DNA from 2 places in the Paenibacillus sp. 1SOY10 genome. Region 1 is predicted to be linked to the other one. Evidence: riboswitches for the same ligand, from Rfam matches in the RefSeq annotation. Region 1 holds a riboswitch; the other holds the start of a gene.
The links. A riboswitch is a leader RNA that binds a small molecule or an ion and turns the genes downstream of it on or off. The one in region 1 is predicted to bind thiamine pyrophosphate.
Positions count from the first base shown of each region.

Region 2: it holds a riboswitch for thiamine pyrophosphate, as region 1 does, so the genes downstream of both, AC1VOR_RS02345 (ABC transporter substrate-binding protein) here and AC1VOR_RS17285 (ECF transporter S component) in region 1, are expected to answer to the same signal.

Region 1 covers NZ_JBXENK010000008.1:42,179-46,390, reverse strand. Annotated here, with positions in the region: gene AC1VOR_RS17290 (ABC transporter ATP-binding protein) at 1-1,569, opposite strand, end outside; gene AC1VOR_RS17285 (ECF transporter S component) at 1,581-2,186, opposite strand; TPP riboswitch at 2,292-2,403, opposite strand; gene asd (archaetidylserine decarboxylase) at 2,517-3,338, shown strand; gene AC1VOR_RS17275 (DUF4097 family beta strand repeat-containing protein) at 3,421-4,212, opposite strand, start outside.
Region 2 covers NZ_JBXENK010000001.1:496,836-501,047, forward strand. Annotated here, with positions in the region: gene AC1VOR_RS02335 (ABC transporter permease) at 1-346, opposite strand, end outside; gene AC1VOR_RS02340 (thiamine-binding protein) at 343-636, opposite strand; gene AC1VOR_RS02345 (ABC transporter substrate-binding protein) at 668-1,672, opposite strand; TPP riboswitch at 1,840-1,950, opposite strand; TPP riboswitch at 2,078-2,188, opposite strand; TPP riboswitch at 2,316-2,426, opposite strand; partial or broken gene AC1VOR_RS02350 (helix-turn-helix domain-containing protein) at 2,567-2,770, shown strand; gene AC1VOR_RS02355 (transposase) at 2,804-2,977, shown strand; gene AC1VOR_RS02360 (metal-sensitive transcriptional regulator) at 3,288-3,548, opposite strand; gene AC1VOR_RS02365 (rhodanese-like domain-containing protein) at 3,571-3,966, opposite strand; gene AC1VOR_RS02370 (FAD-dependent oxidoreductase) at 4,155-4,212, opposite strand, start outside.

The DNA.
Region 1 (4,212 bases):
AGAGAGTATTTGAGCATATGGTCTCAGTGATCGTTCCGGAAGAGCTTCCTCAACCTCATCCCTGCCGAACAGGTGTCTGCCGCGTGGGGTGTGCTCCCGCGAGACCAGTCGGCCTGCACGAATCTCCCAATGCTGGGTAGCCAGATAATGGGCAATGCGTTCCTCATGCGTGACCATGACGATGGCTGTACCCTGACGGCGCAATTCCTCACATAAGGTCAGGATGGCAAATGTATTTACCGCATCCTGGCCAAAGGTCGGCTCATCCAGCAGCAGGATTGGCTGACGCCGCACGGCGGCTCCTGCGACACTGAGTCGCCGCTTCTGCCCCAGTGACAACTGATATGGGTGTCGCCCCTCCAACCCCACCAGGCTGAACTGCTGCATGCTATGGCTCACCCGCTCCACAATATCCTGTTCAGCAATTCCGTCCTGCTTCAGGGAGAAGGCTATCTCATCAGGGATGCGGTCCGCCACAAATTGAAATTCCGGGTTCTGAAAAACAAAGCCGATGCTTCGCACCATCCGGTTATCCTTCCGCCGCTTGCCTCTGCGATTATTGCCTTTCCCGTGTCCAGCCTGCTCGCCTTGCAGCAAATATACACCTTCCGAAGGAAGCAGTCCGATCAGACTGAGCAGCAAGGAGCTCTTCCCCGCTCCATTAGGCCCTGTAACGGCCACAAAATCGCCAGGACGAATGTCGGCCTGCTCTACGGCTACGACCGGCTGGCCTTGACGAAGCCCCTGATACCGACCCAGCTTCACCAGTTCCGGCACATCCCTTCCTCCCTCCATAGGAGAGGCATTCAACAGCCGTTGTCCCTCTTCAGACGAGAAGAAATCCTGCCATACCCCTGGATACCAAATACCGAAGTGCTCCAGCTCCGCCTGGAACTTAGCGAATACATACGCCGGAGCCCCTTCGCCGATGGGTACCCCGTCCGGTCCAAACAACACCACCCGATCAACGAGCCCCAGGGCCAGTAATTCCTCAAGGCGATGCTCCACAATGATCAGGGTCCGGCCCTCCGCATTGCGGAGGATGGCCTGCCAAATCTGCTCCCGACCCTCCGGGTCCAGCAAAGCCGAAGGCTCATCCAGCAACAGCACTTCCGGCTCTCCCAGCAATACGGAGGCCAGCGCCAGGCGTTGCTTCATACCCTGGGACAAAGCATCAATAGGCATATGGAGATCAGACAGGGCAAGGCCCACCTTGCTCAGGACATCCTCCATGCGGTCTATCATCTCTTCCCGCGGAATCCCCCGATTCTCCAGCGCAAATGCCAGTTCCTCATCCACATAAGGCATGCAGAACTGGGTATCCGGGTCCTGGAACAGGATGCCCCAAGAGTCGGGCAGCCGCTGGGAGGTGCTGCGCATCGGAATTTCCACCAAGTTCGGGATAATGCCACACAGCACCTGAAGCAACGTTGACTTACCACAGCCACTGGGTCCAAGTAATAATACCTTCTCGCCCCGCCCTACGCTAAAGTCCAGGTCCTTGAACACGAAATTCTCTTCGCCCGGGAACTTCAATCTCAGGGCAGTAACTTCTGCTGCTATATCCATGTCACCACCCCTTATTTATCCAGGGCGGCGTAGTCTTTAGGGTCCAACGGACGCAGCAGCGCCGTTACTCCTGTCGCCTCCACCGCTTTGACCAGTCCGTAAGCAAAGTATCCGCAGATTACCACAGAGCTGATAGCCCGCATGATATATTTGGCCGTGAGCAGCCAGGGAGCATAATCTTGGACGTATCCATAGAAGAAATCCGGGATAATCGACCCGATCGCAGCCCCGATTCCAGCCAAAGCAGCTACCGAAGCAGAAAATTTGCGGTACCGGAACGCAGCAAATACCAGCTCCGCTCCCAGCCCCTGAAGCACGCCATAGAGCAAAAGCTGAATGCCCCATTCGCTGCCAAACAGAATTTCGACGTGAGCGGCTGCCACCTCGGCAATCAACGCTACACCAGGTTTGCGAATCAGCAAGAATACCAGCGTAGATGCGAGGAACCACATCCCGTAGACCAACTCGTCCGCCTGGAAGAACAAGGGCGAGAGCAAGGAATACACCGAGCTCCAAAAATGATATACCACACCCAGCACCACCGAGATCAGCACCGTCACCAGTAAATCACTTAGCTTCAAGCCGCGAGCGGCTTGCTTTTTTACCATTTCCGCCATATTGAATTCTCCTTCAACGAATAATTTGTTCGCATATGAAAATAACCGTCTGAATAAGCTCAGACGGCAGTCAAGTCCATGGGAAGGCGCAAACAGGCACACAGATGTCCCCTATGGTCGATTCTCTACGCTGGCATTATCCAGATCAGATTAACGGTCTGCAGCGGAATATGCTGCCATCTCAGCCTGATTCACTCAAGCCCCCGTATCCTATGCAATTGTTAATAACATACACTAACCTTTGCCGGGCGGCAAGCATCAATTAATTGATTTCAATCCTGATTTATGTCAATATAAGCGGAAGTAGCAATTGGACGAGGAGGATGTATTTTGGCGGCAACATGGATGAAATGGATGACGGAGCTGTCCTCCCGTAAGTGGATTTCCAAGCTCATGGGCAGATTCTCGCATTCGGGCATCAGCCGGTTGATGATTCCGTTCTTCGCAAAATCTTATGGCATCCCCTTGCACGAAGCGGAGATGGAAATCGGGGATTACCAAACACTAAATGAATTTTTTACCCGCCGATTAAAACCAGGTATGCGCCCGCTTCATGAAGAGCCGGGAGCACTTATTAGTCCGGTAGATGCCCTTGTTACGTTTATGGGGGTCATTCAGGACGGGACGCTGCTGAATGTCAAAAGCCAGGACTATTCCCTGACCGAGCTCTTGAATCACTCTCCGCGTCTGGAAGCTTACAAGCATGGATATGCCTTTGTCTTATACTTGAGTCCAACGGACTATCATCGCATTCATGCACCCGTAACCGGTAAGAGGTTAGAGAGTGACCATATCAAAGGCCGCGTGTATCCGGTTAACGATTTTAGCATGCGTCATATGAGAACTGTATTGTCCCGCAATGAACGGCTGATTACGTACATCTCTCATGCTTATGGCGAACTCGCGCTTGTCAAGGTCGGGGCAATGAATGTCAGCAGCATCAAATATACCGATGAAGCCATTACCCGTTGGGAACAAGGGGAAGAGCTCGCCTACTTCGAATTTGGCTCCACGGTGGTCCTGCTCACCCAGAACGCCACCTTCACCCCGTTAACGGGACTTAAAGTGGGCCGCAAAGTACGTATGGGTGAGGCGCTAGGCCATTTTGTCCTACCAGAATCAGGGCCCTCTGAACCCGCAAATAATAAGTAAAAGCAGCAACCGGCTGTGTTCCCTCTTCAAAAGAAGGTTCACACTTGGTTGCTGCTGGTGTATCGTACACTCTAAATTCAGTCTATTCTACCTTGATGCTCCCAAGAGAGGTCGTCAGCGACACTTGTGGCCCGCCGCCATTGTGCTCACTGGTTCCCTCCGGTGCTCCGGTAATTTGGCCAAGCTCGGTAGTTGTCTTCAGGTTATAGCCCAAGGAATCGGCCATGCTGGCGGTGATACTGCCTACATCGGCGTTGACACTAAGGCTGCTGTCTGATTCGAGAAAAGCCAGAGACAAATTCACGCTACCCGTTTCAGTCTCAATCGTTGATTTCCCAACAATCCCGCCATCCTGCACGTTAATGGAGCCCACATCTCCCTCCAAGCGGTATTTCCCGGTCACGCCAACTACCTTGATATTGCCTACGTCGACACGGATATCCAGATCCTGAACACGGGCTGGAATTTCCACGATATAATCGATTGTAAATTCAGAGGTCTTTAATTTCTTCTTCGCCCAAGACCACAAGCTCTGGCTTGGATCGTCCTTCGCATGAACACGAACCTCGGCAATCCCCTTCTTGGTTGTCACCGATACCGTGCTGGCTTCAAACAGTTCCTCCTGCTGCTTCTGGCTAATGCGGCCCTGCTGCACCGTAATTACCGCGCCTACGGACAGTTGATCCGTCGTACCCTGCACTACTTCTACGCTGCCCACTTGATTGTCGATGCTCAGCTTATCGGCCTTACCGATGTCCGTTGCATGACTAAGCTCATGTGTCACTTGGTTAAGTGTCATACTCTCCTCCCAATTATCGACCGTAAGCTCCAATGAATCCTGCACTTTATCTACCGTATTCAAGGCCATATTTTC
Region 2 (4,212 bases), on a different contig from region 1:
CAAACCAAATCATTAGAAGTGGTGCAAGCGCAATGGTTGGTATATTTTGAGTTAATATAAGTAAAGGGTACAATCCAGATTTCACAAAGGGAATAGGGTGCAGAAGTATAGCCACAAGAAGTCCAACGATAGTTCCAATTACGAAGCCCATCAATGTCAACTTGACCGTTGCCCAAGTATGTAGGCCAAGCCGATCTGCTCCAAGTAATGCCTCCTTAGCAATATCTGTTGGAGAAGGAAGCATCCACTTCTCAATGTGGAACAAGGATATCGCCCCTTGCCAAATAGCAAGAAAGAGAAGAGCCGCCACGAGGGGCGGCCACACACTTTTCCAGTAGTGGTTCACGAACGATATTTCTCCGTAAGGCTATCTATACTAAATCCGTCAGGACTGTGGGCAATTTTAATTTGGGAAATGATACTTGGACTTCCCTCCTCCACTAGCTTGCAGTGAATCTTTGAAACAACCTGAAGCAATTCATCCAGTTCACCCTCCATCGTCGTTTCAAGAGAATTAACTTCATATTTCACACCTGACTGCTGAATAACATGAATTGCATGATCCACATACGTATAGGGATGTTCACCTTTGCTTGTGCTGGGAATTACCTGGATGCTAAGTAAAGTGCTAGCCATATCTGTTAACCACTCCTAACTAAATTTTGTATTATTCAGGTAAAAATTCATTCGTATAAGCTTTGGAAACATCAATTGGATTATCGAGTAGCTGTTTATTGTACATCCAATCGGCATAATCTTGCCAAACCTCTTGCTTCTGTTCTCCCCAACGTGGAGCATCATCCTGGAAGCGTGGACTGAGCCATTTTTGACTGGCGATAACTAACTCTTCATCCAATTCAGGAACTGCTTTGAGTAGCATATTGGCTGCTTCTTCCGGATGCTCAATCGTATATAAATACCCTTCGGTTGTGGCTCTCATGAAGGACCTGACTAAATCGGGATCATTCTGAATGGTTGTCTCATTGCTAATAAGTACAGGGGTATAATAGTCCAAGGCCTTCGAGTAATCCTTTGAATAGAGCATATCTATAGGTTCATTGCGCAACTCGGCCTGGATACCAATCCATCCATAAAATATCATGGAAAAGTCAATGTCACGTTTTACAGCAGTAAAAAAGTCGGTACTGCCTATGTTGATATTTTTCACTTTGGAAATATCAGCACCCTCCCCTTCCATAATCGACTCCATTACTGCTGCCTCTGTCTTGGAACCCCAAGACCCATAAGATTTACCTTCAAAATCCTTTGGAGATTTTATGTTTCGATCTGTGGGAGCAGCGAATCCTGAGGTGTTATGTTGGATTACCGCCGCAATGGATACGACCGGTACGTTCTGTGTACGTGCTTGAGTTACACTTTCTTGAAAAGTAACACCAAAAGGAGCCTCGTTAGCAGCCACCATTGGCGTAGAATCAGCAATGCTTGGTTGTATAATTTCTACATTAAGCCCCTCTGCCTCATAAAACCCCTGATTAACTGCCACATATAGACCGGTATGATTTGTGTTAGGCGTCCAGTCCAGTACCACCTTTACATCACGCAACTTCGTTCCTTTCCCAGTATTTGATGGATTCCCCTTGTCTCCACAAGCACTAACAGTCAGAATGCTAATGCTCAAAAGAAACAGATACATCATTTTGTACCATTTCATCTTCATCTCTCCTCCCAATTTCTTCGACCGATGGTAGTACGGTCAATTCTCCTGCTTTATATTTTTGTAGCTGGAAAACCGTTATAACAGACCTGATGATTACAATAAAAAAACGCCCAATAATCTGGGCGCTTGCAGAAAAAAGAGAACGACAAACAACCATGAGGGTTGTCGCTGTTCTCCGATTCCTACGCTGGCATTATCCAGATCAGGTCAAAGGGTAAGTATCTTAGGGATACACTCTCGGTCGGCCTATTCCGACTCCCCTTGGAGGTTATGAAGCTGTGGTCATCACCGTTTCTTGTCCATACATTTTTACGTAAACTCATGCTCCATGCACAACAAAAAAACGCCCTCTGGTCTGGGCGCTTGCAGAAAAAAAGAGAACGACAAACAACCGTAAGGGTTGTCGCTGCTCTCCGATTCCTACGCTGGCATTATCCAGATCAGGTCAAAGGGTAAGTATCTTAGGGATACACTCTCGATCGGCCTATTCCGACTCCCCTTGGAGGTTATGAAGCTGTGGTCATCACCGCTTCTTGTCCAAACATTTTTACGTAAACTCATGCTCCATGCACAACAAAAAAACGCCCTCTGGTCTGGGCGCTTGCAGAAAAAAAGAGAACGACAAACAACCGTAAGGGCTGTCGCTGTTCTCCGATTCCTACGCTGGCATTATCCAGATCAGGTCAAAGGGTAAGTATCTTAGGGATACACTCTCGGTCGGCCTATTCCGACTCCCCTTGGAGGTTATGAAGCTGTGTTACCCGAATAGTATACTTAATTGTTTATTCCATGTCCAGTCCTAAGAATTTTGATGTGTTGTTCTTCTGTGATAATGTCACCCTATAACTGTTCTGAGATAATGTCACTATGGGACAGGAGACATTAACATTGACAAGAGCAGCATTAAAGAAGGTAGTTGTGGTGGAGATGGTCCTAGATGGACATATGACAAACAGAGAAGGAGCAACAGCCCTAGGACTAACAGAGCGACAAATCATTCGACTAAAAAAGAAATACACCGCTGAGGGAGGAGCACAAGGATTAATTCATAAAAACCGCGGAAGGAAGCCCGTGCATACTTTAAACAGAGAGGCGATCCCCCCAAAGATTTCGGTCTCGTCATTCATGGATTATCTGAAGGGGAAAAGTTCATTGATGATCTTCAAAACACGCCCAATTAAAGTACAAATACGGAATCGGAAGTTTTGGGCAGAAGTCTACTATGTAAGTACAGTGGGGTTAAACGAAACAACCGTAAGGAAGTTTATACGTGAGCAAGAGGCCATGATCAAGCGATAAACAAGTTGAATGTAAAAAATACGAAGATCCATTTAGCAGTCAACTGAGCAAAAAGAAGTAAAACCAGTTTGACTTGAGACTGATACAAAGAAATGATAAACAGTATAACACAGATGTTTCGGAGAAATTGGGGACCAATTCTACAATAAATGAACTCATTTAGCCTCGCTTCACGTCAACTGATAGTTAGGATAGCTTTGGGAGTCAAGTGAGGGATATGTCCTAGCGCTACTGTCCTGAATAGCATTTCTTCTACCGTTCGTGTATTAGAAATATATTGCACTGGGCCTTCTCCCAAAATCTTTCTGTCTCACCTGCTTTTGACCAGAAGCTCTACCGCTTCTTGCACTACTTTTCCAGTATCTCCACCGGTACTTTGCTCATTCTTAATACATTGCTCTAGGTTCACCGCCACCACCAATGCCATAGTCTTGTCAATAGCGCTGCGCACGGCAGACAATTGACCGACAACTTCCTTACAGCATCTTTCTTCCTCCATCATCTTGAGAACACCTCGAATTTGCCCTTCTACCCTGTTCAACCGTCCTCGTATATGCTGATCGTAAATCATTTCAAGGCTCCTCTCCAACATCTTAGTTCGTCTGGCAACAGCTTCTGTAACTGCCTGATGAAAGTTCGGCCTTCGACTGGCAGACGCAGGCAAACATAGGCGGCTGTATCCCCTGTTTCTTCAAAATTCTGGCCGCTTTACGAATCATTCTCCGATTTCGTCCGATCAAGACAACCTGATCGTTCGGTTGCAAGTAGCTTGACCACACAAATGGCAACCTGCCCACAAAAATATGGATAGCATTCTCCGGATGCCCCTTTTGATAATCCGGGAAATCTCGAACATCTATCCATTTGAACTGGTCCACTATCATTTTGTCCAGGCTAGACGAATCTATATACTTGAGCCCCTTCACCGGCCACCAATTCCGAAGCTCGTAAATACCTATTACGATGGCTGCCAACAGCACCCATTTCATAACATACCCTCCTTACAAAATAATCTAAATATACCCATAGGGGTATAAAATCAAACTACTCGATTTCGGATTCAAAGTCAAACCTTGATGGCTTGGAATAACGAAAAAATCGCACAAGAAATCCGACTTGATTTTGCAAAACGGATTTGTACGATTTTCCTCATTTTTAATAACGATTTAAAACTACTCTAAGTCAGAAAGAGCTCCAGTCTCTCTTCATCGATATCCTCCGTAATCACCTGCTGG